Bosea vaviloviae: one gene and its partner. The protein of the gene in region 2 interacts with the protein of the main gene of each other region in a pairwise test. Links are inferred from orthologs where the notes say so. Each region holds a gene or a part of one and is shown on either strand. Other genes may lie near its edges.

Region 1 (17,158 bases), 2.4 Mb from region 2 along the record:
ATCTTCTGTTCCAGGTCGCCGCGCGTCTTGGTGTCGTTATAGCGCGCGACGGCGACCACGACGAAAACGATGGCGATCGCGACGAGAGCCACCGCCGCGCCGGCGATCTGGCTGCCCAGCGATTGGGCGACGCCGTCCCTGGCCGCGAGCGCTTGGGCAGGGGTCGCTGCCTTGTCGGCCCGCTTGAACCATTTCATTGCGCAGATGTCTCCCCGCTGTCGCATGCTAGGCGCGCAACCGACTGCGATCCCCGGACACGCAACATGGCGGAACGAGGTAAAGAATAGCTTGCGTGAAGGAGAGATTTAACGCTGTCGGCCGGCCGAGCCGTCTCTCATCAAAGCGTTAGAGCAGGATCGATCCTGCTCTAAGCGGCCGGCGAACGCGACGTAAGGCCCAGTTCCGAGAAACGGACCATGGCCAGTCCCTGGGGCGGCACGAAGCTCATCAGCGCCGCATGCTCCAATGGCCGCGTCGCGACGACGGGGTCGAGCCCCGCCAATTCCTCGTCAACGAAGCCTGGATGGCACATGACAAGATGAGCCGGCCCCGGCGCGACCAGAAAGCGCGCGAGATCGGCCTGGAAGTCGCGAGCGGGGTCGAAGGGCGAAACGCCGGAAAAACCGCGATTGACCGGAATGCCTCGCCTCAAGGCCGATCGCCTCAAGCCCCGCGCCAGGCCGGCGATGACCAGCGCCTTGCTGGTCGCGACGCCGCGCCGGCGGATCGCGGCGGCCGTGTCGGCGGGATCGCGCAGATAGACCGCGCCCTCCCGGTAGCGCCTCTGCAGCGCCGCCAGCACCGCACCGCGCACACCGGGCAGGACATGGGCATGCTGGTGCCCGTCGAGGAAATCCGGCGCGCGCCCCATCGCATCCTCGAAGGCATCGAGCTGGCGCGCAATCTCGGCGGTAATCTCCGCGCGCGCCGTGCCCGACAAGAGCGCGGCGCGCGCCAGATCGCCCAGCTTCGGCAGCACGCCATTGCCGGCCAGGCGCGGCATCGCACCGAGCGGGGCGGCGCAGGTCAGGTTCAGATGCAGGCCGAGATCCGCCCTGCCCGCCTGCGCCGCGAAGGCGCCGGAGAAGGACTTCCAATGCGGGCGGTTGGTCATCGCGCCCGCCGCAGACAGCTTGCCGGCCTCGAGCAAGGACAGGATCGAGCGGCTGACTCCCTCCGTCAGGGCGAAGTCGTCGGCGCAGAGAACGAAGCCGGTCGTCATCTCGTCTGTCATCCCTGGTTCATCTGCGATCGGATAAGGGCGGCACGGCGAGCCGGCCCGGAATATTGGGCCGGAGGCCGGCAGGGCTTGCTCTCACCGCCCTTGTGAGCGCGCCAGCTTTACGGTTCTGTGCGGACAGCGTCACCCCTCGCCGGGCAGCGAGCCGCAAAGCCTCGTCGAGCAAGCCCTTGTCGAGCAAGTCCTAGTCGAGCAAGTGCTTGTCGAGCGAGCGCTTGTCCAGATCTGCGCCTGAGAGGTTCTGTTCGTGTCCGAGACGTCGCCCATCCCCCCAGTGGAAGCCCCGCGCGCCCGGGCCGGCCGGCCGGAGCTGTCCATCGTCGTGCCCGTCCATGACGAGGCCGACAATCTGCCGATCCTGGTCGAGCGGCTCAAGACGGTGCTGGCGGGTGCGGTCTCGTCCTGGGAGCTGGTCTGCGTCGATGACGGCAGCCGCGACGGCACGCTGTCCGTGCTGAAGCTGCTGAGCGCCAGCGATCCCCGGATCAGCGCCGTCTCGTTCAGCCGCAATTTCGGCAAGGAGATCGCCATCGCGGCCGGGCTCGACCATGCCTCGGGCGACGCGGTCGTGATCATGGACGCCGATCTGCAGCATCCGCCGGAGACGATCCTGGTCTTCCTGGAGAAATGGCGCGGCGGCTTCCTGAACATCTACGGCCAGCGCGCCAGCCGGGCGGGCGAGAGCGCCCTCAAGCGCAATCTCGCCAGGGCGTTCTACAAGCTGTTCGCGAGCTTCGGTGAAACCGAATTGCCGGAGGGCGCCGGCGATTTCCGCCTGCTCGACCGCAAGGTGGTCGACGCGCTGCGTGCCCTGCCGGAACGGGCGCGCTTCTCCAAGGGGCTTTATGCCTGGGTCGGCTTTCCCTCGATCGGCGTGACCTTCGAGGTCGCCGAGCGCCAGCATGGCGAGACCAAGTTCCGCTTCGGCAAGCTGTTCAGCTTCGCCTTCGACGGATTGTCGTCCTTCTCGACCGTGCCCTTGAAGATCGCGACCTGGGCCGGCGTCGTGATCGCCGTCATCTCCACGCTCTCGGCGGCCTTCTTCCTGCTGCGCACGGTCTTCTTCGGCACCGACCTGCCCGGCTTCCCGTCGCTGATCGTCTCGATCATGTTCTTTTCCGGCATCCAGCTGATCTCGCTGGGCATGATCGGCGAATATGTCGGGCGCATCTTCGCCGAGGTGAAGCGGCGGCCGCTCTATCTGATCGGCGAGCGCGTCGGTTTCGACGCCCGCACCGTCGACCATCCGCGCGGCGACGCCCTGCCGCCCTTGATCCGGTAGGCGGAGACCGTCATTGCGAACGAAGCGAAGCAATCCGGGGGACGTAGAGCGAGACCGTCTGGATTGCTTCGCTGCGCTCGCAATGACGATGGAGCGGCCCTGCCGCACTGGACCATCCTTCGAGACGCCGCTATGCGGCTTCTCAGGATGAGGGCTGAGGTTCCAGGCCGCCCCAAGGCACGCGATGTTCAGAAAAATCCTCTCCGTCGGCGGCTTCACGCTGCTCTCGCGCCTCTCGGGCTTCGTGCGTGACATCGTGCTGGCGGCGGTGCTCGGCGCCGGCCCGCTGATGGATGCGTTTTCGGTCGCGCTGCGCCTGCCCAACCATTTCCGCGCGATCTTCGGCGAAGGCGCCTTCAACCAGGCCTATATCCCCGCCTATGCCCGGGTCAGGCAGCAGGCCGGCCAGGCGGCCGCCGCGCTCTTCGCCGACCGGGTCTTCACCCTGAACCTGATCGTCCAGATCGTCCTGCTCGGGCTCGCCTTGCCCTTCATGCCCGAGGTTGTGCGCCTGCTCGCGCCCGGCTTCGCGCATGATCCGCAGCGCTTCGAACTCGCCGTCGCGCTGACGCGAATCACCTTCCCCTATCTGCTCTTCATCACGCTGGTGACGCTGCTCTCGGCCAACCTCAACGCCATCGACAAATTCGCGGCGGCAGCGGCAGCACCGATCCTGCTCAATCTCTGCCTGATCGCGGCGCTTACCGTTGCCTTCCTGTTCCCCAATGCGGCCTATGCCGCCGCCTGGGGCGTGGTGATCTCCGGCTTCCTGCAATGGCTCGTGCTGGCGCTCGCGGCGCGCCGGGCGAATGTCGCTGCGGCCGTGGTGCGGCCGCGCGTCGATCTCGACGTCAAGGCCTTCCTGAAGGCGTTCGGGCCTGCTGTCATCGGCTCGGCCGGTGTCCAGATCGCGCTTTTCGCCGACACGATCATCGCCTCGCTGCTGCCGGCCGGCGCCTATTCCGCGCTCTACTACGCAGGCGGCCTCTACCAACTGCCGATCGGGGTCATCGCCATCGGCGTCGGCACGGTCCTGCTGCCGACGATGAGCCGCCTGCTCGCGGCAGGCGATGTCGCCGGCTCCGACAGGGCGCAGAACCGGGCCGTCGCGCTGACGCTGATCGCGGCCGCCCCCTTCGCTGCCGCATTCCTCGCCGTTCCCGAACTGATCGTCTCCGCTTTGTTCGAGCGCGGGCGTTTCGATGCTGCCGCGAGCCAGGCGGCGGCAGCCGTGCTCTTCGCCTATGCGATCGGGTTGCCGGCCATCGTGATGATCCGCACCCAGGTTTCGAGCTTCCAGGCGCGCGGCGACACGACGACGCCGATGCTGGTCTCGCTGGCGGCCATCGCCGCGAATGTCGCGCTGAAATTGTTGCTCTGGCGCGACTGGGGCGCGCCTGGCCTTGCGCTGGCGACCGCGGCGGGCGCCTGGATCAATGTCGGCGCGCTGTTCGTCCTGGGCGTGCAGCGCGGCTGGACACGGCCGGCGCGGGGGCTGTCGGGCTTTGCCGCCATCGTCGTGCTGGCGGCGGTCCTGGCTGGCCTGGCGGCGCGCTTGTCCGCCCCCTCCCTGCTCGCTGCGACGGCGTGGTTTCCGCTGCAGCCCAGGCTCGCGGCGCTCGCCTGCGTCGGGGCCGTGGCCGCGGCGATCTATCTCGCGATCGCCGCGCTGGGGCTCAAGCTCAGCCGACTCGCCAGGCTGCTGCGGTAGCTCTGCCGGTTTGGCCTATCCGAAGCGCGTCATGGTCGGGCTTGACCCGACCACCTCGTAAACCAGAGCGCTCTGGTCACACGATTCTCGGGGCAAGCCCGAGAATGACGCCCTGAATCCTGAGCAGCGCCGCAGGCGTCGGCTTCACGCCGCCTAGGTGTGGGCGAAGTCCATGTAGAGTTCGCGAGCGCGGCGGAACATTGGACCGGGCTGCAGCGTGATGTTGTCGATGCGGGTGACCGGCATGCATTTGGAATAGTTGCCCGAGATGAAGATCTCGTCGGCCTGCTCAAAATCGCTGTAGCGCAGGCTCATCTCCTCGACGGGGATGCCGTCCTGCCGCAGCAGGCCGATGACGCGCTGGCGGGTGATGCCGTTCAGGAAGGTGCCGTTGGGAGCCGGCGTCCTGACGACGCCGTCCTTGGCCAGGAAGATGTTCGAGGTCGCGGTCTCGGCAACGTTGCCCAGCATGTCGAGCACCAGCGCATTGTCGAAGCCGGCGGCCTTGGCGGCGCGCAGGATGCGGGCGTTGTTGGGATAGAGGCAGCCGGCCTTGGCGTCGGTCGGCATCGTCTCCATGGTCGGACGGCGGAACGCGCCTTGCGTCACCGAGAAGCCATTGGTCGGCTGCGGCATCGGCGCCTCGAACAGGCAGAGGCAGAACTGCGTCGAATCCGGATCGGGCATGATGGTCGAGGGCCCGTCGGCCTCGCCCCAATACATCGGCTTGACGTAGAGCGCCGTGCCGGGGGCGAATTTCTTCACGCCCTCATGCGTCTTCTCGATGATGAATTCCTGCGTCACCGTGGCCTTGAGGCCGAGCGCCACGGCCGAGCGGTTGACGCGGGCGGCATGGGCGGCGAGATCGGGCGCGACGCCATCGAAATAGCGGCCGCCGTCGAAGACCGAAGAGGCCTGCCAGAGCGCATGGCTGCGTGGACCCACCAGGCCGGGGTTGCCTTCGTGCCAGGCACCGTCGAACCAGCTCCACGTCTGAGAATACCATGCCATAGCGGCGCTCCAATTTGGTCAGTTTTACTGACGGACACCGTCTGCCCAGAGATCGTCGGCGTCAACATGGCGCGGGCCGCCAAGCGATGACGGGATGTGATGGAAGCGATCGGAAGCGGTGATCGATCAGAAGCCGAGCGCGCGCGCCGCTGAGACCGTCGCCATGCCGACGACCAGCGCCAGCAACTCGCTGCGCCGCAGCACCATGCTGCCGATCGCCGCGATCAGTGCGAGCGCGGCGGCGAAACCCAGCCGCTCGATCAGCGGCAGCACGGTCGCGACCACGATCGAGCCCGGCAGCGCCGCAAGCCCGCGCCGGACGCGCGGCGTCAGCGGAATGAAGCCCATCATGATCACGCCGGAGATGCGGCAGAGATAGGTCGCCAGCGTCATGGCGAGGATGACGAAAGGCGCGCCCCATGGGCCGGGATCAGGCAGGGTCATCGCTGAACGCCCCTGTAAGCGCGCCGGCAAGCGAGCCGACGATGATGAAGGCGTAGCCGTCAACCAGCTTTGCCGTGACCAAGGCGACGAGCCCCGCAACGACCCAGGGCACGGCCGCCCGCTTGCCGCGCCAGAGCGGCACGATCATCGCGGCGAAGAAGATCGGCATGACCAGATCGATGCCGTATTGGCGTGGATCGGCCACCAACGCGCCGAGCAGATATCCCGGAATCGTCGTCGCGACCCAGACGATCCAGAGCGTGATGCCGGCGCCGATGATCACGCCCAGATCACGCCCGCCCTCGCCATGGTAACGCGCGCCGATCAGCCAGCTCGCATCGGTGAAGAGGAAGAGATGCGCGGCGTTGAGCGCCTTGGGATAAGGCGCGAACCAGGGCTGCAGCGAAGCGCCCTGGAGCACCATGCGCGCATTCACCGTCGCGGTGACCACGGCAAGCCCGGCAATCGCCCCCCAGCTCCATTCCGGCCGCCACAGCTCCATCGCCACCAGCTGCGCCACGCCGGCATAGACCAGCGCGCTCATCAGCACCGTCTCCAGCAGGCTCAGCCCCTTGGCCGCGGCCGCCGCGCCGAAGGCGACCGCGAAGACGACGATGCCCGGCATCAGCACGGAGACCCTGCGGACACCCAGGCGCACGCCCTGCATGGTGAGCAAGGGGCGGGCAGACTCCAAGGTTGGTTCAGGCGAAGCGGTCATGGCTCTTCAAGAACCCTAACGCCCCGTACCGTCAACGGATGGCAGCACCGGCCTCGCATGAGGCCGGCGCAGGGCGGGACAAGCGCCAGTCCCGTGCTAGCCTCGCGCCATGCACTGGCTGACCTCTCCCATCGCCGCCCCTGCCCTGCCCGCGACCTGGCTGATCGCGACCGGCGCGAGCCCGGCCAACCTCGCCGAACGCTCGGCCTTGCGGCGCGAGATGGCGCGGAGAATCATCGCCGCCCAGCTTTGCCTGCCGATCGAGGCCATCGCGATCGGCCATGACGAACGCGGCCGGCCTTTGCTGGCTCGGCCGACCGCGGCGGGGCTGCATCTCTCGCTCGCGACGCGGGCGGGCTTCGTCGCGCTGGCGCTGGCGCAGCATCCTGTCGGGGTCGATGTCGAGCGGGTCGAACCCTTGGCCGCGCTACCGCTCGCGATCTTGCATCCGCAGGAGCGGGAGGCGCTGCTCGCCCTGCCCGAACCGACGCGGCCGCTGGCCTTTGCGCAGCTCTGGGCGGCCAAGGAGGCCTATGTGAAGGCGCTCGGCACCGGCTTCGCCCGCGCGCCGGAGAGCTTCGCGATCACGCTCACCTCGCCAGAGGCTTTCGACGTCGCCGATCCCGAGCGGCCCGGCACGAGCCGCGGCACACGCCGCATCATCAAAAACGGCGGCCAGGAGAGCCTGGCCGCCGCGGTTGTGGTTCTCGGCTGAGTGAGACCTCAGCCTGGCTGGTCTGCCGGCTTCTTCTTCAGGGCATAGGCAACGAGGCAAACCAGCGCCGCGCCGATGGCCGAGGAGATGTAGTGCGGCATGGCGGCCGGACCGATTCCGAGTGCGCTGACCTCGGTCGGCACAGGGGCGACCCAGCTCGGCATATTGACCTGGAGCCATTGCAGCACAGCGATGTCGCCGATGATCATTTCCGCCGCGATCCAGCCGAGCAGGGCAGCGCCGAGCCAGACCAGGATCGGGAAGCGCTCGATGATCGAGGTCAGGAGCTGCGCGCCCATGATGATCAAGGGGATCGAGAGCAGCAGGCCGAAGATGAAGAGCTCGGGATGTCCGCGCGAGGCCGCCGCGATGGCGATGACGTTGTCGAGGCTCATCACGGCGTCGGCGATCGCGATGGTGCGCACCGCCCGCCAGAGATTGTCGCTCGCCTCGATCTCGTTATGGGCCTCCTCCTCGCCCATGGCGAGCTTGATGGCGATCCAGAACAGCAGCACGCCGCCGGCCACCTTCAGGAAAGGGACGTTCAGCAGATAGCTGACCACCAGCGCGAAGACGATACGCAGGCCGACGGCCGCGCCGGCGCCGAGCCAGATGCCGATCTTGCGCCGGTTTTCCGGCAGCGAGCGGCAGGCGAGCGCGATGACGACTGCGTTGTCGCCGGACAAGAGCAGGTCGATCCAGATGATCTGGAGCAACGACACCCAGAATTGGGATGATGAAAAGTCCATAAGTCGGTCAGTCCCTGTGTCAGAGGGCCGGATCTGGCCGGCGCGGTTTCAGCCAATACCCAAGGGCGAGCACGAGAAGCGCGCCCAGGGCAGCAGCGGGATATTCGAGGCGGTGCAGCATATCAGCGCCGAACCGGGTGATGAGCCAGGGGTCGCTGTCGAACATTTCGCCGGCAACCCAGCCGAGCAGCGCAGCGCCCGCCCAGACCAGCACCGGGAAGCGCGTCAGCAGGCTGGTGATGAGCGAGGCGCCGAGCACGATCAGCGGAATCGAGATCACCAGCCCCGCGATCAGGAGCGGGATCGAATCCTTGGCGACGGCGGCGATCGCCAGCACATTGTCGAGGCTCATGACGATGTCGGCGATCGCGACTGTCTGGACCGCTTTCCAGAGCTTGCTGCTCGCCGTGATCGAATCCTCGTCGCTCTCGCCATCCTCGATGATCAGCTTGACCGCGATCCAGACCAGCAGCAGCGCGCCGACGATATGCAGGAAGGGCGCGTTCAGCAGCGAGGCGATCAGCACGGTGAAGACGACGCGCAGGACCACCGCGACGCCCGCGCCGAGCGCGATGCCCTTGGCTCTTTGCGCCGGCGCCAGCGCCCGGCAGGCGAGCGCGATCACCACGGCATTGTCGCCGGAAAGGACGATGTTGAGCGCGATGATCTCCGCCAGTTTTCCCCAGATCAGGGGATCGACGAAGGAGATCGAGGAGAGATCCATCAAGGCCAGCCCTTCCAGCAGCGTCAGCTTAGTTTCTAGTCAACCCGGCGGCGCTTGTCTCGCCACCGGGTCTTATTAAGCACCAGGGTCTTGGAGGCCGGGCCTTTAGCCCAGCGCCTGCTCGACAGCCTTGCCCGCGGCTTCCGTTCCCAGCGTGCCGCCGAGATCGCGGGTGCGGGTGCGGGCGTCGCCAAGCGCGCGCTCGATCGCAGCCTCGATGCCCTTGGCGGCTTCGATCTCGCCGAGATGATCCAGCATCATCGCACCCGACCAGATCTGGCCGATCGGGTTGGCGATGCCCTTACCCGCGATGTCGGGCGCCGAGCCATGGACCGGCTCGAACAGCGAGGGATGATCGCCGGTCGGGTTGATGTTGCCCGACGGCGCGATGCCGATCGTGCCGGTGCAGGCCGGGCCCAGATCCGAGAGGATGTCACCGAACAGGTTGGAAGCCACGACCACGTCGAAACGGTCCGGATTCAGCACGAAATGCGCGGTCAGGATGTCGATATGGTACTGGTCGACGGCGACGCCGGGATAGTTCTTGGCCATCTCCTTCACCCGTTCGTCCCAATACGGCATGGTGATCGAGATGCCGTTCGACTTGGTCGCCGAGGTCAGCTTCTTCCGCGGACGGCGCTGGGCCAACTCAAAAGCGTATTTCAGCACGCGATCGACGCCGACCCGGCTCATCACCGTCTCCTGCATGACGATCTCGCGCTCGGTGCCGGCGAACATCTTGCCGCCGACCGAGGAGTATTCGCCCTCGGTGTTCTCGCGCACGACGAAGAAGTCGATATCGCCGGGCTTGCGGCCGACGAGCGGGCAGGGAACGCCCGGCATCAGACGCACGGGGCGCAGGTTCACATACTGGTCGAATTCACGCCGGAAGAGCAGCAGCGAGCCCCAGAGCGAGATGTGGTCGGGCACCTGCGCCGGCATGCCGACCGCGCCGAAATAGATCGCGTCATGGCCGCCGATCTTCTCCTTCCAGTCGTCGGGAAGCATCTTGCCGTGCTTCTCGTAATAATCGCAGGACGAGAAATCGAACTCGTCGAGGCGCAGTTCGAAGCCGTATTTCTTGGAAGCCGCCTCGAGTACGCGCAGGCCCTCGGGCATGACTTCCTTGCCGATGCCGTCCCCGGCGATGACGGCGATACGATAGACTCGATTGGTCCCACTCATAGTTTTCGTCCAAACAAGCTCATGGGTGTTCTCCAAAGAAGGCCGTGAATTCGGCGGCGACGAGATCGGGAATCTCCTCCGCCAGATAATGCCCGCTTGGCAAGGCACGGCCTTGGACGTTCTCGGCGCGCTGCCGCCACAGCGCCAGAGGCTCGAAACATGTGCCGATGATGCCGTTGCCGCCCCAGAGCGCGAGCAGCGGCTGATTGAGCTTGCGCCCGCCATCCTCGTCGTCATGGCGGATGTCGATGGTGGCGGCGGCGCGATAATCCTCGCAACTCGCATGGATGGTCTGCGGATCGCTGAAGCAGCGCAGGTAATGCGCCAAGGCCTCAGGTGCGAAGGGCGTCAGCCCGGCCGAGCCGGAGCCGCATTTCTTGCGCCAGTAAGCCTCGGGATCCGCCCCGATCATCCGCTCCGGGAAGGGCGCGGGCTGGATCAGGAAGAACCAGTGCCAATAGGCGCGGGCGAAGGCGTCGGTGGTGTTGGCGTACATCTCGCGGGTCGGCGCGATGTCCAGCGTCGCGAGCTTGGTGACGCGCTCGGCATGGTCGAGCGCCAGGCGATGGGCGACGCGCGCGCCGCGATCATGCGCGCCGACGAAGAAGCGCTGATGCCCGAGCGCCGTCATGACCTGCGCCATGTCGAGCGCCATGGCGCGCTTGGAATAGGGGAAATGCTCGGCATCGCTGGCCGGCTTGTCGCTGTCGCCATAGCCGCGCAGATCGGCGCAGACCAAAGTGAAGCTATCCTTCAAGCGCGCAGCGAGCTTGTGCCAGAGCGCATGCGTCTGCGGGTAGCCATGAAGCAACAGCAGAGCCGGCCCCTCCCCGCCCGTCCGGACACGGATGCGCGCGCCCGATGTCGCGACATCGAGCAGGCGGAAACCGGGGAAGAGGCTGTCCTGGACAGGGATTTCGGTGACGGTCATCAGGGCCGCATGGTTGCAATAATCGGTAGCCGATAGCCTGCTTCTCGAGCGATTGCGCGCGTCGATTATTACACAATCCTGATCAATGGTGAGGGGGCGGTTGGAGCACGCGCCACGCGCTCTTCCCTTCTCCCGGATGGGAGAAGCAACTATCATGCGGGGGTTTTCCAGGGCCTGTCTTTTGCGATGACGGCATTAGCGAAGATGACGAGCTTTCGGACGCATGCGACGATGGCGAGGGCGTGAGGCCTGCCGCGTTCGGCGAGGCGGCGATAGAGCGCGACGAGGGCTGGGTTCCAGCGCAGAGCTGCGGCCTGGGCTGCGGCGAAGAGGCTGGTTCGCAGCCGGGCGCGGCCGCCGCCGGTGCGGCGCTGGCCCTTGTAGCGGCCCGATTCATGGACGAAGGGGGCGACGCCGACGAGGGCTGCAGCTTGCGTGCGCGAGAGCCGGCCAAGCTCGGGCATGCGGATGACAAGGGCGAGCGCGGTTCTGTTCCCCAGCCCTGGAATGGAGAGCAGCAGCTTCATCCGGTGCGCCAGTTCGGCCCGGTCGGCGACGGCTTGGCCGAGCCGGGCAAGTTCGGCCGCCTTGAGCCGCTTCAACCGGGCGATCTCGTCGGCGAGCTGGGCGAGGAGACGTTCGTCGCGGAAGCGCTCGCGCCGGATCCGGGCTCGGGCGAGATCCTCTTCGATCTGCTCGATCCGGGTGAGATGTTCGGCCAGCGCGAGCAGATCTGGGGAGGGGGCGTCACGCAGCGTGTCTTGCGCCTGCGTGCATTGGGCGATGAGCCGCGCATCGATGCCATCGCTCTTGGCGCGTTGGAGCTTGAAGGCTCCATAGGCCTTCACCTGGCGCGGCTGGAACACGATCACCGGCAAGCCTTCCGCCCGTAAGGCCTCGGTCACCGCAAGCTCGTAGCCGCCCGTGGCTTCGAGGCCGACCTTCTCGACGCCGACGGCCTTCAGCTTTTGCGCCAACCTGGCGTGGCCTTCCGCCGTATTGGCTTCACGCCAAGCCTCCTGCCCAGGTGTCAGAGCAATGTCGAGCCAGGCCTTGCTGACATCGATGCCGGCGCAAATCGTCCCGCCTGTGCTATGCTGTTCCATCTTCGTCGACCCTGCCTTGCAAACGAACACGAGGTTCCGGCAACCAATCCGGGTTCGATGAAGAGCCGACGGCGATCCTGCTTCTCCACAGCCTCGCGGCTCGGGTGGCGTCGATCCGTCCGACGACCGCCCTGCTCCAGGCGGCCACCTGGAGCAGGGCATTCCTCACGGAACACCAGCAGTTCAGCACAGATCCATGTTGCAAGGTGGCCCGGAGGGCCGGATGAGGGTGTGCCCTCTCAATAGAAGGCGTTGCGGCTCCGCCGAACCTCAACAATCAGCGGCAGGCCCTCATCCCTGCCCTTCTCCCATCCGGGAGAAGGGTTCCCCGCGCCCTTCGCAGCGTGCCGCGACGGCTTCATCGAAGTCGGCAACAGCCGACTTCGATGCGGAAGGGGTTTCCCGTGCCCTACCCCCGCAGCGCCGCCCCATAGCGCTTGGCCATCTCGGCGACGATCTTGGCGCCGACCGCCTCGATCTCGGCCTCGGTCAGCGTCTTGTCGACCGGCTGCAGGGTCACAGCCAGCGCGACCGACTTCTTGCCGGCATCGACGCCTTGCCCTTCATAGAGGTCGAAAACCGAGACATCCGCGATCAAAGCCCGGTCGGCGTTCTGCGCGGTCTTCATCATCTCGCCGGCCGCGATCGTCTTTTCGACGATGAAGGCGAAATCGCGCGTCACCGGCTGGAAGCCCGAGAGCGCCAGCTTCGGCTTGACCTTGGTCGGCTTGTATTTCGGCAGCGGCAGCGCATCGAGATGGATCTCGAAGGCGAAGAGCGGGCCCTTGACGTCGAGCGCCTTCAGCACCTTGGGGTGCACCTCGCCGAAAGCGCCGATGACGCCCTTGGGGCCAAACTGGAGCGTGGCCGAACGGCCGGGATGGGCCCAAGCCGGGCCGCCCGCGACGATCTGCAGGCCGCCGACCGGGACGCCGAGCCCCGTCAGCAGGCCCATGAGATCGGCCTTGGCGTCGAAGGTATCGACGGGCCTGGCGGCGCCGTCCCAATGGCGGCCGACGCCTTCCGGCCTCGCCGTGCCCCGGCGCAGGCCGGACGCGGCGATGAACTGGCCCTCGGGCGTATCGTCCTTGAAGACCTGCCCGACCTCGAACAGCGCGACGTCGCCGAGGCCGCGATCGACGTTGAGCTGGCCCGCGCGGATCAGCCCCGGCAGCAGCGAGGGGCGCATGTCGGAGAGATCGGCCGCGATCGGATTGGCGAGCACGAGCTGGCGCGAGCCGCCGCCGAACACAATCGCGGCGTCATGCGAGATGAAGGACCAGGTCACCGCCTCGACGAGGCCGCGGCTGGCGAGCAGGCGCTTGGCGGCACGGGTGCGCTTCTGCAGCACGGTGAGGACCGGCTTCACCACCTCGCCCTTGATGCGCGGCAATGGCGTCGAGACGACGCGGTCGAGCCCGGCGATACGCACGATCTCCTCGACGAGATCGGCCTTCCCCACGACATCGCCGCGCCAGGACGGAGCGGCGACCTTGACGCGCTCGCCGGCGCCCGAGACGTGGAAGCCGAGCGAGGTCAGCGCGACCTTCATCTCGATCTGCGGCAGATCGAGCCCGGTCAGGCGCCTGACCTCGGACCAGGGAAAATCGATCGCATGGGCGCTCTCGGGCAGATCACCCTCGAAGACCATCTCGGAGGCTTCGCCGCCGCAGAGATCGAGGATCATCGCGGTGGCGAGATCGAGGCCCGGACGGGTGAAATCGGGATCGACGCCGCGCTCGAAGCGATAGCGCGCATCGGAGTTGATGCCGAGCGCGCGGCCGGAGCGGGCAATGTTGAGCGGGTCCCAGAGCGCGCTCTCGACCAGCACATCGGTGGTGGTCTCGTCGCAGCCGGAGGCCTCGCCGCCCATGATGCCGGCAAGCGACTCGACGCCATGCTCATCGGCGATGACGACCTGCTCGCCGGTCAGCGTGTAGCTCTTGCCGTCGAGCGCCAGGATCGTCTCGCCCTCCTTGGCGCGGCGCACCGTGAGATTGCCCTTGACCTTGTTGGCGTCGAAGACGTGCAGCGGCCGGTTGCGGTCGAAGGTCATGAAATTGGTGATGTCGACCAGCGCGTTGATCGGCCTGAGCCCGATGGCGCGCAGCCTCGCCTGCAGCCATTCCGGCGAAGGCCCGTTCTTGACGCCGCGCACCAGCCGCAAAGCGAAGACCGGGCAGAGGGCCTTGTCCGCCCCGGCGAAATCGAGCGTCACCTTGACCGGGCAAGGATAAGTCCCGCGCACAGGCTGGGCCTGCGTCGTCTTGAGGCCACCAAGCCCGGCGGCGGCGAGGTCGCGCGCGACGCCGGCGACGCCGAGCGCATCGGCGCGGTTGGGCGTCACCGCGATCTCGATCACGGCATCGTCGAGCCCGGCATAGGTGGCATAGGGCTGGCCGACAGGTGCGTCGTCAGGCAGGTCGATGATGCCGTCATGATCCTCGGAGAGCTGCAACTCGGCGGCCGAGCAGAGCATGCCGTTCGACTCGACGCCGCGAATGACGCCCTTGCCGAGCGTGATGTCCTTGCCGGGGATGTAGGTGCCGGGGGCTGAGAAGACGCTCTTCATGCCGGTGCGGGCATTGGGCGCGCCGCAGACGACCTGCACGGGTTCGCCCGCGCCGGTGTCGACCATGCAGACGCGCAGCCGGTCGGCGTTCGGGTGCTGCTTGGCCTCGATCACATAGGCGATGGTGAAGGCCTGGAGAGCCTTCGCCTTGTCTTCGACGGCCTCGACCTCGAGCCCGACGCGGGTCAGCGTCTCCGTGACGGTGTCGAGCGAATCCGTAGTGTCGAGATGGTCCTTCAACCAGGACAGAGAGAACTTCATGAGTGTCCGTCACTTCTCAGATTGGCATGGGACATCGCGGGCGACGCAGCGTTGAGCTGGTCGTCCCCATCCGTCCGGATCTTCATGGAATTGCCGCGCCAGGTAACCTCGCCGGCGATGAAGGCATAGGCCCAGACGCCCGGGAAGATCAGATCCCGCAGCAACAGCGCCAGCGGCATGCGCCAGGAGAGATACCAGCCGACGCCATAGGCCAGCGCCATCTCCGCCACATACCAGGGCAGCAGCACGAGTGCCGGGCCAAGCCATGCGGAGTATCCGTAGACCGCGGCAGCGAAAGCCGCGCACAGCGCCGGCAGCAGCGGGCCGGACAGGATCTCGGGCGCGAAGAAGGGCAGGAAGGTCACCCGGCGCAGGCGCGCCCAGCGGAACTGCCGCTGCACGACGTCATACAGGGAGCGCTCGCCCAAGGGCTGCTCGAAGGGCTGGCCGACGAGATGGACATGCTTGCCGGCCCGGCGCACCAGCTTGGTGGCGGCGGCGTCCTCGGCGATTTCCTCGCCCAGCACCGCGATACCGCCATTGGCGTCGAGGAAAGGCTTGTTCCAGAGCATCGACTTGCCCTGCGCGAAGCCGAAGCCGAGCGCCTCGCCGGCATATTGCCAGCGCGCCTGGAAGGTATTGAGGAAGGCGCATTCGAGCTCGGCCCAGAAGCCCTGCGGGCGCGAGCCTGCCGGCGTCGAGCAGACGAGCCCGGTGTCGGGGCGCCAGGAGGCCAGCATGCGCTGGATGTAGTCCCTCGGCATCAGCACGTTGGAATCGGCCAGGATGGCCCATTCGGTCGTCGCCGCTTCCCAGCCCTTGACGCAGTTGTTGAGCTTGGGATTGGCGCTGACGGCGACATCGCCGGTGATCAGGCTGACCCGCTCGGAGCCGAAGCGGCCGATCAGCTCGGCGATCAACGGCACGATCGGATCATCGGCATCGGCAACGCAGAAGATCGTCTGGTAGTGGGGATAGTCGAGCAGGAGACCGGAGGTCGCCGTCTCCCTGCTGAAGGCCTCGATGCCGCGCACCGGGCGCACGATGGTCACCGGGGGCTGCGCATCGAGCAGGGCGCAGCCGGCATCCTTGCGGCGCAGGCGCACCAGGGCGATCACCTGGCAGAGCAGGTTGATCGCGAGGGCGAGCGCCGCGAACAGGCCAGCAGATGCCGCCAGGCTCACCGCACCCTCCCCTGATGCCGCCGCGCGCTCATGACGACAGCCCACCCGTCAAGGTCGGCAGGTCGAGCGGCCGGAAGCCGTAATGGGCGAGCCAGCGCAGATCCGCCTCGAAGAAGGGGCGCAGATCCGGCATGCCGTATTTCAGCATGGCGATGCGGTCGATGCCCATGCCCCAGGCGAAGCCCTGATAGACATCCGGATCGAGCCCGCAATTGCGCAGCACATTGGGGTGGACCATGCCGCAGCCGAGAATCTCGAGCCAGTCCTCGCCCTCGCCGAAGCGGATCTCGCCGCCCTTGCGCGAGCATTGGATATCGACCTCGACCGAAGGCTCGGTGAAGGGGAAGAAGGAGGGGCGAAAGCGCATCTTGACGTTGTCGATCTCGAAGAACGCCTTGCAGAACTCCTCAAGCACCCATTTCATGTGGCCCATATGGGCCTTCTTGTCGATCACGAGCCCCTCGACCTGATGGAACATCGGGGTGTGGGTCTGGTCGGAATCCATCCGGTAGGTGCGGCCGGGGCAGATCACCCGGATCGGCGGCTCCTGCGCCATCATGGTGCGGACCTGGACCGGCGAGGTATGGGTGCGCAGCAGCTTGCGCTCGCCATTGGCGTCGGGCGCGAAGAAGAAGGTGTCGTGCATCTCGCGGGCGGGATGGCCGATGGGGAAGTTCAGCTTGGTGAAGTTGAGGTCGTCGGTCTCGACATCCGGACCTTCCGCCACCGAGAAGCCCATATCGCCGAAGATCGCGGTGATCTCGTCGATGACCTGGCTGATCGGGTGGATGCGGCCGCGCGCCTCGGGCCCCTCGCGGACCGGCAAGGTGATGTCGACCGTCTCGGAGGCGAGCCTGGCGTCGAGCGCGGCCTCGCCCAGCGCCTCCTTGCGGGCGGAGAGCGCGCCTTGCACCGTGTCGCGCAGGCCGTTGATCAGCGGCCCCTTTTCCTTGCGCTCCTCGGGCGTCATGGCGCCCAGCGTCTTGAGCAGCGCCGAGATCGAGCCGGCCTTGCCCAGCGCCGCGATCCTGACCTGCTCCAGGGCGGTCTCGTCCTGCGCGCCGGCGATGTCGGCAAGGAGGCTCGCGCCTAAGTTATCGATCTCGTTCATGCCTGCTCTGGTCCATTTGCGAGGCATCTTCTAGAGCAGGATGCGAAAAAGTGGAAACCGGTTTTTCGCATAAATCCTGCTCTAACTCTTTGATGAGAGACGGATTCAGATTTCCAATGGGATCACTTTGTGATTCCATTGGAAATCATCCGGCTCTCGGGTGTCGCCAGCGCCGATGCTAGAGGCAATCATGCCGGCAAAGCAGCGCTGGAAC
Region 2 (12,249 bases):
CCGAGGAGGCGCAGGTCGCGCGCACCCACAAGGTACTGCGCCTGACCTGCGAGGGGCAGGACCTGCTCTGCGATATCGGCCTCGGCGGCCAGGTCCTGACCGGCCCGATGCGGCTCGTGCCCGAGATCGAGCAGCCGACCCCGCACGAGCCCTACCGACTCGACCGCACCGGCGAGATCTGGTGGCTGCGCGCCAAAGTCGCCGGCGAATGGCGCCTGCTCTACCGCTTCACCCTCGACGAAACCTGGCCGATCGACGACCAGGTCGCCAACCATTATGTCGCGACCCACCCCGCCTCGCATTTCACCTACAGCCTGATCGCCGCCCGCGTGCTGCCGAAAGGCCGGCTCGCCTTGCTGAACCGGCGCTTGACGGAGCACCGGCTGGGCGAAGCGTCCGTCATCCAGGAGATCGCGGATAATGACGCGCTCAGGGCCGTGCTGGCGCAGCGCTTCGGAATCGAGGTCGAGGACGAGGCCTGGGCGAAGGCGGCGGGCAATATCGCGGGGTGAGCGCGGAGGCCGCGTCCGTCATGGTCGCCCTTGTGGCGACCATCCACGCCTTCGCCGGTCGAAGGCGGCGTTCAAGACGTGGATGCTCGGGACAAGCCCGAGCATGACGGAATGAACCGCGCCACGTCCCCGCGAGCCGGGGGTCCAAGGATGCAAGGCAGCACCGGGGCGGAGCAAAATAGCAGCCAGATTATTCAGCGATGCCTTTGCGGCAGAGGTCGGCAATTGCGAGTTTGCGCAAGTGTCGACAGCACCCTAAGGTTGCATTTATGCGGCAGACCTCATCTAGACACAAGGGTGACTTCCGAATGAAGTCTATTTCATTGCTCGGCATCGCATCACTTTGCAGCATCGGCCTGTCATCGATGGCTTTCGCCCAGTTTGGCGGGACGCCTCAGGAATGCCGGACGTTCAGGGACCGAGTCTCATGCGCATGCGCGCTCGAGAATGGCGGCAGCATCTATCCCGACCCTCACCGTCCCGGCCACATGCGCTGGCGGTCGGCAAAGCGCGGCACCCCGGCGCATATGGCCTTCATGAATTGCACCAGCATGAGAAGCTTCCGCTGAGAGCGGAGCGAGGTGCCGCCCCGCGCAACGATGCAATCCGGAAAAGGCGCGGGGAACCCTTCTCCCGGATGGGAGAAGGGCAGGGATGAGGGTGTGCCGCTGATTATTGGAGCGCGACTGCGCCGCAGCACCTCCTATTGAGAGGGCACACCCTCATCCGGCGCTCCGCGCCACCTTCTCCCATCCGGGAGAAGGAAAGGCGGCGCTTTAGTCAGTCGCAGCCTCACACCACCCCGTAGGTCTTGAACCAGGCCAGCATCCGGGCCCAGCCGTCATCGGCCGCCGCCTTGCGGTAGCTCGGGCGGTAATCGGCATGGAAGCCGTGCGGCGTGTCCGGAAAGATCACGATCTCGACCGTCTTTCCGGCCGCCTTGGCGGCGTCGCGCTGCTTCTCGACATCGGCCACCGGAATGCCGGTATCGGCAGCGCCGTAGAGACCCAGCACCGGGGCCTTGAGCTCGCCGACCACATCGGCTGCCGTTTTGGGCTGGATGTCGCTGCGATTGCCGCCGAGCGGGCCGTACCAGGCGACGCCGGCCTTCAGCGCCGGGTTGTGGGCGCAGTAGAGCCAGACGCCACGCCCGCCGCGGCAGAAACCGGTGACGCCGAGCTTCTGGATATTGCCCTTCGAGCTGGCCGCGGCCCAGGCCACGGTCGCGTCGAGATCCGACAGCATCTCGGCGTCGGGCTTCTTCGCGATCACCTCGCGCACGATCTGCTGCACGTCGGTCATCTTGGTGAGATCGCCCTGCCGGGCAAAAAGCTCGGGCGCGACGGCGCAGTAGCCGAGCTTGGCGAGGCGGCGGCAGGTGTCCTTGATATATTCGTGGACGCCGAATATCTCCTCGATCACGAGGATGACCGGGAACGGCCCTGCCCCGCTCGGCATGGCCCGGTAGCCCGGCATCATGCCGTCGCTGGTCGGGATCTTGACCTCGCCGGCCTCGAGCCCCGTCGCATCGGTGGAAATGGTCTGGCCCTGCACCACTGTGGTGGCGGCGGTGAAACCGGTGACCAGCCCGGTCATGACGAAGCCACGGCGCGAGAAGGGCTCGCGCACGAGGCCGTCCAGGCCCTCCAACAGGGGTTTGGCGGCTTTCGCGATGGTGCTGCTCGTCACGGTGCTGCTCGTCATGGCGGTTACTCGCATATCGGAAGGGGCGGCAGAGTGCGGCGGCGCGGACGCACTGCCAAGGGGCCGAATCGGAGCAATCGGGCGCAAATGGTCACAGCTGCGTGATCGCAAGGTTCTCGATCGCGGAAAACGCGAATCTTTTCGCGCAAAACCACCTGTTTGGTCCGACACCCCTTACGTCAGAACGCCGACCCGGTACTCACGCATGGACTGAGCAGGTGCAACATGCCTAGAAAAGAGGCAAAGCAGCGCTTTGTTAACGGCAAAGCACTCGAATGGCGATCGAATAGGCAGAATCGAGCGGCCCTCGATGACCTTGCCAGACCTTCACTGCGGGACAACGCCTGATTTATGAAGCATTTCTTAAATCGACATGCGCAAAGCGCATAACGGAACTGATCTAGCGCCTCTGTTTCAGGCAAGGGTGCTCCCATATATGCAGTGCACAACGAATTCATCGCTGTCAGGGCCAAAAGGCCCCGAAAAAACCGAGGACTTTCACCATGTTCGTCACCATGATTGCTGCCAAGATCCGCTCTTATCTGCGTTACCGTGAGACCGTTCGCGAGCTGTCGCGTTTGACCGACCGCGAGCTGGACGATCTCGGCCTGTCGCGTTCGGAAATCGCTTTCGTCGCGCGGACCCACGCCGCCGTCTGAGCCTTCACGGCTTCTACAAGTAGTTCTCCCGGGTTCGTGTCCTCCCCTCGGACCTGGTCGAAGAGCGAATGCCCGCTTTCGAGCGGGCATTTTGCGTTTTGGGCCCTGGATGCGGCCCGATCGCGGCTTCGCGCTGGCGAAAAGCGGCAGCCGGCCGCCGGATAACGCCGAGCAAGATCGATCCATCTCTTGACCGCGCGCGCCTGTGGCGACACATCGCTGGCATGACAGTCAAACCCATACACATCATCGGCGGCGGCCTTGCCGGTTCCGAAGCCGCCTGGCAGATCGCGGAGGCCGGCGTGCCGGTCGTGCTGCACGAGATGCGGCCGGTGCGCGGCACCGAGGCGCACAAGACGGAAGGCCTGGCCGAGCTCGTCTGCTCCAACTCCTTCCGCTCCGACGATTCGCTCAGCAATGCGGTCGGGCAGCTCCATTGGGAGATGCGCCGGCTCGGCTCGGTGATCATTGCCAAGGGCGACGCGCATCAGGTGCCGGCCGGCGGCGCGCTCGCGGTCGACCGCGACGGCTTCTCGCAAGCCGTGACGGCCGCGCTCGAAGGCCATCCGCTGATCACGATCGACCGCGCCGAGATCGCCGGCCTGCCGCCCGCCGATTGGGACAATGTCATCATCGCGACCGGCCCCCTCACCTCGCCGGCGCTGGCGCAAGGTATCCAGTCGCTCACCGGCGAGGATTCGCTCGCCTTCTTCGACGCCATCGCACCGATCGTGCATTTCGACTCCGTCGACATGGACCAGGCCTGGTTCCAGTCGCGCTACGACAAGGTCGGCCCGGGCGGTACCGGCGCCGACTACATCAACTGCCCGCTCGACCGCGACCAGTACGAGGCCTTCATCGATGCGCTTTTGGCCGCCGAGAAGACCGAGTTCAAGGAATGGGAGGGCACGCCCTATTTCGACGGCTGCCTGCCGATCGAGGTCATGGCCGAGCGCGGCCGCGAGACCTTGCGCTGGGGACCGATGAAGCCGGTCGGGCTGACCAACAAGCACAACCCGACGGTCAAGGCTTATGCCGTGGTGCAACTGCGCCAGGACAATGCGCTGGGCACGCTGTTCAACATGACCGGCTTCCAGACCAAGCTGAAATATGGCGAGCAGGCCGCGATCTTCCGGATGATCCCGGGGCTGCAGAACGCCGAATTCGCCCGGCTCGGCGGCATCCACCGCAACACCTATCTGAACTCGCCAAAGCTGCTCGACGAGCGGCTGCGCCTGAAAGCCGATCCGCGCCTGCGCTTCGCCGGCCAGATCACCGGCTGCGAGGGCTATGTCGAGAGCGCCGCGATCGGCCTGCTGGCGGGCCGCATGGCCGCCGCCCAGCGGCTCGGCCGGGAACTCGCCCTGCCGCCCGCGACGACGGCCCTGGGCGCGCTGGTCAACCACATCACCGGCGGCCATATCGTCACCATCGACGAGGGCCCGCGCTCCTTCCAGCCGATGAACATCAATTTCGGCCTGTTCCCGCATATCGAGGGCCAGGCGACGCATGGCCCCGACGGCAAGAAGCTGAAAGGCCCGGCCAAGAGCGTCGCGCGCAAGCACGCGCTGACGGCAAGGGCGAAGGCGGAGATGGAGGCCTGGGCGGGCGGGGTCGAGGTTCAGGCGGCGGAGTAGCGTCACTCACGAACCGCATCGTCATTCCGGGGCTTCGCGTAGCGAAGAGCCCGGAACCCAGAACCGATGCGGGTTCAGGGACCAGCGTCGGACATCAAAGCCTAGACAAAGAAGCGCATCGGTTCTGGGTTCCGGGCTCAGGCCTTCGGCCTGCCCCGGAATGACGGCGTTCTTGTCGGAAATGACAGCGACAGCTACCGCGCCGCTTTCGCCGCCCGCCAGATCGTCCATTGCCGCTGCCAGGCCGGCAGCGCGATGATCGTGCGATAGGGGTCGTAGCCGCTGCGCTCCATGCGCTTGAGATAGGGCTCGACCAGCGCAACGGGCAGGAAGGCGGGAGCGACCGCCGAAGGCACCGTCTCGCGCATCTCGCGCAGCTTCTTGAGATGCTTGCGCGCTATCTCGCGCAGCTCCTTCAGCGAATAGAGCACGCCGGGCCCGCCGCGCCCGCGCACGATATCGTCGCGGGTCACGCCGTTGCGGGCGAGGATATCGGCCGGGATGTAGACCTGCCCTGCCGCCGAATGCCAGGGAAAGGCCCGCATCAGCCCGCACAGCGCGTAGGCGACGCCGGCATGGCCGCAGGCCGCCGCGCCGCCCGGATCGGTGCCATTGGCCAGCACGATCGAGGCGAGCCGGATCAGGGCGCTCGAGGTCTCGCCGGCATAGCCTTCAAGATCGCGCAAGGACGGCATCGGATCGTCATAGAGATCGAAGATGCGCGCCTCGATCAGCCCCGTCAGCGGCGCGATCGGCAAACGGTAGCGCGCGACCGCGTCGAGCAGCGCGGCCGCGACGGGGTGCGCCTGCCCCTCGCGCTTGCCGCCATAATCCTTGCCGCCAAGATCCTGGCCACCCTGATCATTGGCCTCGTTCTCCAGCAGGTCGCGCCACCATTGCATGCGCACCTCGCCCGGCAGCGGCTCGCTGACCAGCGCCCGCACGCGCGCGATCTCATGGCTGAAGGCATAGAGGGCAAACAGCGCCGGCCGCTGCGCCTCGGGCGCATAGAGGGCCGCGATATAGCGATCGTGATCATGCTCGCGCACCAGCGCGGCGCAATACGCATAAGCCTCCGGCAAGGCCGGCACCACGGTCTTGGAACGATCGTCGGTCTGCGTCGTCTGCGGCATGGTTTCCGCCTTGGCCAGCTCTCGGGGGAAGGCCTCGCTCAAGCTTCAGTCTAGGCCCAGGTTGGGGTGCGTGGCTATGCGTTCGTCGTCATGGCAGGCGCTCAATCAACCGCGATCAGTGCCGCAGCCACCCGCCGGTCCTCGCCGACCAGCACATTATAGGTGCGCGCCGCCGCCCCCGTCGCCATGCCCTCGATGGTGATTCCAGCCTCGCGGAACGGCTCGCGCAGGGATGCGGGGACGAAGGCGATGTCGTGCCCCGTGCCGATCAGCAGGAAATCGATGCTCTCGGCCTCGTCGAGAACCTGCTGCAGGCTCTCGCGCGTAATCTGGGCGAAAGCCGTCACCGGCCAGATCCGGATGCCCGCCGGCGTCGCCAGGATCGAGCCGCGATGGCTCATATCGGCGAAGCGGAAACCGCCGGCCCCAAAAGCGTCGATCTGATGCCGGCCCGGAACGAAACCGTCGAAGCGAGCCATGATCGATCCATTCCAATCCAGCGACAGCCCGCATGCTTCGAGGCGCCGCTACGCGGCTCCTCAGGGCGAGGGCTGAGGCGTGAAATCAGGCCTTCGCCTTGGCCTTTGTCGCGGCGGGCGCCTTCTCCTCGGCGCTCTCGGGACGGCCGAAGCGCACATCCATGTAGAGCAGCACCGGCGTCGAGACGAACATCGCCGAATAGGTGCAGACCACGACGCCAAACAGCATGACGAGCGCGAAACCCTCGATCGCCGAGCCGCCGAAGAAGACCAGCGCCAGCAGCGACAGGAAGGTCGTCGTCGCGGTCATCGCCGTGCGCGAAAGCGTCGAATTCACGGAGAGGTCGAGCAATTCGTCGATCGGCATCGTCTTGTAGCGGCGCAGCAACTCGCGCGTGCGGTCGAACACCACCACCGTCTCGTTCAAGGAGTAGCCGACAATGGTCAGGATCGCCGCGATCGAGGTCAGGTTGAACTCGAGCTGCGTGATCAGGAAGAAGCCGATCGTCAGGACGATGTCGTGCAGCGTGCCCAGGATCGCGCCGATGGCGAGCGGCATCTCGAAGCGGAACCAGAGATAGATCAGCACGCCGATGATCGCGAGCACGACGCCAAGCGTGCCGGCCTGAACCAGCTCGCCGGAGACGCGCGGGCCGACAGTCTCGACACGGCGGAAATCATAGTTCGCGGAGAAGGCCTCGCGCGCCTTGACGACGACCGCCTGCTGGGCCGCCTCGCCGCCCGCCTGCAAGGCAAAGCGCATCGAGATGTCGCCAGCAGTGCCGAATTCCTGCACCTCGGCCTCGCCGAAGCCCAGGCCATGGGCGGTCGAACGCACCTGCGCGATCTCGGCCTTGCCATCCTTGGCCTGCATCTCGATCAGCGTGCCGCCCTTGAAGTCGATGCCGTAATTCAGGCCGACCGTCAGGAACAGGATGATCACCAGCATGGAATAGGCGGCCGAGAGCGGGTAGCTGAAGCGCCGGAAACGGACGAATTTGAAGCGGGTATTATCGGGGACGATGCGAAGCAGACGCATGCGCTATCTCCTGAAAAGGGTTGGCAGCGTCAGAACGGCAGATGCTTGGGACGGGCCCAGCGATACCACAGCGCGATCAGCATCCGCGTCAGCGTCACGGCCGTGATCACGGTCGTCAGGATGCCGAGGATGAAGACGACCGCAAAGCCGCGCACCGGGCCGGAGCCGAGCGAGAACAGCGCCACGGCCGCGATCAGCATGGTGACGTTGGAGTCGATGATGGTCGCAAAGGCACGCTGGAAGCCGGCCTCCAGGGCCGAGACCAGCGGGCGGCCCTGATGCTCCTCCTCGCGCATGCGCTCATAGATCAGCACGTTGGAATCGACCGCTGTGCCGATGGTGAGCACGATGCCGGCAATGCCCGGCAGCGTCATGGTCGCGCCCAGCACCGACATCAGCCCGAAGATCAGGCAGACATGGACGAGCAGCGCGATTGAGGCGATCAGCCCGAACACGCCATAGGTCGCGAGCATGTAGAGGATCACCAGCGCGGTCGCGATCAATGTCGCGAGCTTGCCGGCATGGATCGAATCGGCGCCCAGCCCAGGGCCGACGGTGCGCTCCTCGACGATCGTCATCTTCGCCGGCAAGGCGCCGGCGCGCAGCAGGATGGCGAGATTATTGACGCTCTCGACGGTGAAGTTGCCGGAGATCTGGCCGGAGCCGCCGGTGATCGGCGACTGCACCACCGGCGACGAGATCACCTCGTCATCGAGCACGATGGCGAGCGCGCGTCCCAGATTTTCGGTCGTCGCCTGGCCGAAGCGCTGCGCGCCGCGGATGTTGAAGCGGAAATTGACGATGGGCTGGCTGGTGCGGGAATCGAAGGCCGGCTGCGCGTCGATCAGATCGCCGCCCTCGACGATGACCTGCCGGCTGACCGGGATCCGCTGGCCGCCGCTATCCTTCGAGGGCAGCATGTCGACATCGGTCGCGCCCGGCTCCGCCACGAAGCGGAACTGCAGTTTTGCCGTCTGGCCCAGGATGGTCTTGAGGTGCTGCGGGTCCTGCAGCCCCGGAACCTGGACGAGAATCCGGTCGATGCCCTGGAGCTGGATGCTGGGCTCGACCGTACCGTCGGGGTCGATACGGCGGCGGATGACCTCGATCGCCTGCCCCGCGGCGCGGCGGACGCGCTCATTGATACCGGCCTCCGTCACCGAGAGCTGAACCAAGCCGTCGGGCTGCTCCGTCACCTCGAGCGTGCTGTTGCTCGATGGCCCGAAGGCGCCCAGCGTACCGACCGGCTGGGCGAGCTCGCGCAGCTTGGGCAGGAGCTTGGCGCGGTCGGCGGCCTCGGGAACACGCACCTGCACGCCGCGCGCGATCGAGCCGATGCCGCCCTGGAAGCTGATGCGCTCCTCGCGCAGGATACGGCGCAGATCGTCGCGCAGCTGCGTCACCTGGCTGCGGAGCAGGTCGCTCCGGTCGATCTCCAGCAGCACATGCGAGCCTCCCTGCAGGTCGAGCCCGAGCACGACCGCGTGGATCGGCAGCAGGATGCGCGGAATCCAGGACGGCGCGCCGTTCTTGATCGCGTCTCGCGTCTGCTGGGAAAACAGGTTCGGCAGCGCAAGACCGCAACCGAAGAACAGCACGAGAAGGACGACGATGACCTTGCGGGCCTGGAAACGAAGCATCTGCTTGAACAGCCTTGTTGTCGCGCGCCGGCTCGCTTTGGAGCCGGAGCGTCGTTCAGCTCTTGACCGGCTCGCCCTTGGCGCGAACTTCCTGGATCATGCCCTTGACCAGCCGGACGCGCACGCCCTCGGCGATCTCGGCCTCGATCTCGCCATCGTCGATGACCTTCGACACCTTGGCGACGATGCCGCCCGAGGTGACCACCGTATCGCCGCGGCGGACGTTCTTGATCATCTCCTGATGCGTCTTCACCCGCTTCTGCTGCGGGCGGATGATCAGGAACCACATGATGACGAAGATCAGAACGAACGGCACCAGCGACATCAGCACGTCGGAGGAACCGCCGCCGAGGCCTTGAGCGAAAGCAGGGGTGATCACGAATAGGCTCCTTCATCGCAGCGGCGCAAAAGGCCACCGGCCGCGGGGCGCGGCAAAAGCATCGTCAGGCTTGTCAAAATCGCGCGGACTATAGCCACGGACGCCGGTAAATCAATCTGAGAGCGGCCGGTCACCCAGCCGCGTCCACCACCTATGGGCTTGCCATCATTCGCGCAATGGCCTTGCGCTTTGCATCGAGGTGCAGTTTACCGGATTGTTGAACCGTACCGCCGGGTACGGCTGCTGCGGCTCACCTGTTTCAAGGCGCTTTCCAGATGACCGACACCGCTACCGACCAGACGCTTGCGACGCTCCTGCGCATCGCCTCCGCCCTGGAGCGCATCGCTCCCCCTGCCCGCAAACCGGCTGATCTGACAGCGGCCGACGCTTTCGTCTGGCATCCGGCCGGGGCGGACCTTGCCCCCGTCGCCAGGGTCAACCGGGTGGCGCTCTCGCTGCTGCGCGGCGTCGACCGCGTCCGCGACACCTTGGCCGAGAACACCGAGCGCTTCGCGCGCGGCCTGCCCGCCAACAACGTCCTGCTCTGGGGGGCGCGCGGCATGGGCAAGTCCTCCCTGGTCAAATCGGTCCATGCCGACACCAACACGCGGCTCAAGGACAAGGCGCTGCCGCTGAAGCTGATCGAGATCCATCGCGAGGACATCGAGAGCCTGCCCGTGCTGATGGCCCTGCTCCGCGCGGATCCGCACCGCGCCATCGTGTTCTGCGACGATCTCTCCTTCGACGGCGACGACACCTCGTACAAATCGCTGAAGGCGGCGCTCGACGGCGGCGTCGAGGGGCGACCCGAGAACGTCGTGTTCTACGCCACCTCGAATCGCCGGCATCTGATGCCCCGCGACATGATGGACAATGAGCGCTCGACCGCGATCAACCCCGGCGAGGCGATCGAGGAGAAGGTCTCGCTGTCGGACCGATTCGGCCTCTGGCTCGGCTTCCACAAATGCAGCCAGGACGAATATCTGGCGATGATCGACGGCTATGTCGGCCATTTCGGCCTGCAGGTCGCGCCCGAGGATCTGCGTCGCGAGGCGCTGGAATGGGCGACGACACGCGGCTCCCGCTCCGGCCGCACCGCCTGGCAATACATCCAGGATCTGGCCGGGCGACTGGGGAAGCGGCTGGAGGAGTAGCCGTTTTCCTGCTCCCCCATCAAAGTCGGCTGTTGCCGACTTTGACACTTGGGGTTGCCCATCTCGGGCAAGCCCGAGATGGGGCGGGAAAAGGAGCCGGGTCGGATGAGGGAAGAGCCTCAATCTGAAATATGAAAGGGCCGCTTAGGCGACCCTTCCCTCATCCGTCTCACTGCGTTCGACACCTTCTCCCCCAAGGGGAGAAGGGAAAAGAGAATAGACAAAGCAATAGCGGGGCGGCCTTTCCTGGGACCGCCCCGCCTTGTTCCGATCGGTGGGGTCTCGCGGGTACCGATCGAATTCCGGGATCGTTCAGTTGGTCAGGTAAGGCGTCGGATCGACCGGCGCGGAGCCCTTGCGCAGCTCGAAATGCAGCTGCGGCGAGGAGACGTTGCCGGACTGGCCGGAGTTGGCGACGACCTGGCCGCGCTTGACCGTATCGCCGCGCTTGACCTTGAGATCGCCGTTATGGGCATAGGCCGAGACATAGCCGTTGGGGTGGCGGATCAGCACCAGATTGCCGTAGCCCTTCAGCTCGCTGCCGGCATAGGCGACGGTGCCGCCTTCAGCCGCCTTCACCGGCGTGCCTTCCGGCACGGCGATGTTGATGCCCTCATTGCCGCCCTTGCCGCTATAGCCGCTGATGACACGGCCACGCGCCGGCCAGCGGAAATCGGCCTTGTCGGAGGCACTCTCCTCGGCGGCCGGCTTGGGCAGGCTCGCGGTAACGACAGGCTCCGGCGCGGCCTTCGGCACGGCCGTAACCTTGGGCTCAACGGCAGGCGCGCTGGCGACCACCACCGGCTTCACCTTCTCAGGCGCAGGCTTCTTCACCTCGGCGACGATCGGCTTGGCCACAGGCGCGACAGGAGCCACTGCTGCGGTCGTCTTGCGCGCCTCGGCCTTCGCCTTGGCTTCAGCAGCAAATTTGGCGCGCGATTCGCGCATCGCCTGCGCGTCAGTTGCGGCTTTGGTCTTGGCCTGAGCGGCCTCAGTCGCCTTGGACTCGGCGGCAGCGCTTGCCTTGGCTTCGGCGACAGCCTTGGCCCTGGCCGTCGCGCTGGCCGGCATGGCGGGAGCCGCGATGCGGGCCGCAGGAGCTGTCGGCGGCGCGAGGTTGCGGGCAGGCTCCGGCCGGGCGTCGCTTTGAACCTGCGCGCTCTGGGCGAATTGCTGCCGCGCGGCCGGGACTGAGCCTGCATTGGCATTATAGACGGGAATGGTCAGGCGCGAGCCCGGCGCGATATTGGGGCTCGAAAGCCCATTCGCGGAGATCAGCGCGGCACGCGGCACGCCATAACGCGAGGAGATCATGTCGAGCGTCTCGCCCTGGGCGACGACGACCGGCGTGCCGCCCTGCGCGGACCAGCCCGAAGCGGTACCGCCGGCGGCAAGCGGAGCCGTATTGCGCAGCGCCACGGCCGATTGCGGCGGCGGCAGCGGCTGCGAGCGGACCGACGCCATGGCTGGCGCGGATGGCGGGTTCAGCGGCGTGCTGGCGACGCGGCCGATCGAGCCCGTGGTCGCAGGATCGCGCATGGGCGGTGCCGCCTGGGCGCTTTTGAAGGGGCTGGAGAACGGCGCGTCGGAGAAGCGCATCGTCTCCGAGGAGCAGGCGCTGACGCCCAGAGCAAGCAGACAGACCGTCGACACGCGAAGGACGACGCTGGGCTGGACCGATCCGACTAGAATACGCTTGGCGACCTGGCTACGCATGGACTGGTACTCGCGAACAACGCAACTCGATGGGGAGCATTAAAGCCCTGTTCAGGTTACGAAAGCGTTTCGCCCTCTCCCGCCCGCTTCATTTTCTGTGCGGCTCTCAAGCGATTTCCGGCGAAGGAGGTACCGCTCCGCGTGAAGAAAACACGCTGGAGTCAAAAATCAGAGCGCCCGCGCCAGGCCCGGCGCGA

What was found.
Region 1: the proteins of secD (region 2) and pheT interact in binary tests that used the Escherichia coli proteins (3 or more experiments, as listed by UniProt). The link is inferred for Bosea vaviloviae from one-to-one orthologs.

What each region holds. Positions count from the first base shown.
Region 1 is NZ_CP017147.1:2,464,255-2,481,412, reverse strand. What follows is about bases 11,938-15,049. They hold pheT (phenylalanine--tRNA ligase subunit beta), read right to left. Parts: upstream 14,650-15,049; coding sequence 12,226-14,649; downstream 11,938-12,225. Other genes in these bases: BHK69_RS11510 (ceramide glucosyltransferase), read right to left, coding at 14,646-15,049. In the rest of the region: BHK69_RS11580 (methyl-accepting chemotaxis protein), read right to left, coding at 1-197; BHK69_RS11575 (ChbG/HpnK family deacetylase), read right to left, coding at 368-1,234; BHK69_RS11570 (glycosyltransferase family 2 protein), read left to right, coding at 1,488-2,522; murein biosynthesis integral membrane protein MurJ, read left to right, coding at 2,707-4,233; BHK69_RS11560 (branched-chain amino acid aminotransferase), read right to left, coding at 4,387-5,244; BHK69_RS11555 (AzlD family protein), read right to left, coding at 5,371-5,688; BHK69_RS11550 (AzlC family ABC transporter permease), read right to left, coding at 5,675-6,355; BHK69_RS11545 (4'-phosphopantetheinyl transferase family protein), read left to right, coding at 6,516-7,121; BHK69_RS11540 (TerC family protein), read right to left, coding at 7,130-7,870; BHK69_RS11535 (TerC family protein), read right to left, coding at 7,890-8,594; BHK69_RS11530 (tartrate dehydrogenase), read right to left, coding at 8,700-9,779; BHK69_RS11525 (alpha/beta fold hydrolase), read right to left, coding at 9,799-10,710; BHK69_RS11520 (IS110 family RNA-guided transposase), read right to left, coding at 10,863-11,816; more of BHK69_RS11510, read right to left, coding at 15,050-15,833; pheS (phenylalanine--tRNA ligase subunit alpha), read right to left, coding at 15,862-16,944.
Region 2 is NZ_CP017147.1:4,824,038-4,836,286, forward strand. The notes cover bases 6,499-9,349. They hold secD (protein translocase subunit SecD), read right to left. Parts: upstream 8,804-9,349; coding sequence 7,193-8,803; downstream 6,499-7,192. Other genes in these bases: secF (protein translocase subunit SecF), read right to left, coding at 6,499-7,163; yajC (preprotein translocase subunit YajC), read right to left, coding at 8,859-9,128. In the rest of the region: BHK69_RS22075 (arylamine N-acetyltransferase family protein), read left to right, coding at 1-512; BHK69_RS22080 (dienelactone hydrolase family protein), read right to left, coding at 1,305-2,216; BHK69_RS31640 (DUF1127 domain-containing protein), read left to right, coding at 2,720-2,875; methylenetetrahydrofolate--tRNA-(uracil(54)-C(5))-methyltransferase (FADH(2)-oxidizing) TrmFO, read left to right, coding at 3,100-4,512; BHK69_RS22090 (phytoene/squalene synthase family protein), read right to left, coding at 4,707-5,645; BHK69_RS22095 (Mth938-like domain-containing protein), read right to left, coding at 5,747-6,124; more of secF, read right to left, coding at 6,210-6,498; BHK69_RS22115 (ATP-binding protein), read left to right, coding at 9,458-10,336; BHK69_RS22120 (peptidoglycan DD-metalloendopeptidase family protein), read right to left, coding at 10,649-12,052; BHK69_RS22125 (protein-L-isoaspartate O-methyltransferase family protein), read right to left, coding at 12,221-12,249. UniProt on the Escherichia coli protein: Part of the Sec protein translocase complex. Interacts with the SecYEG preprotein conducting channel. SecDF uses the proton motive force (PMF) to complete protein translocation after the ATP-dependent function of SecA.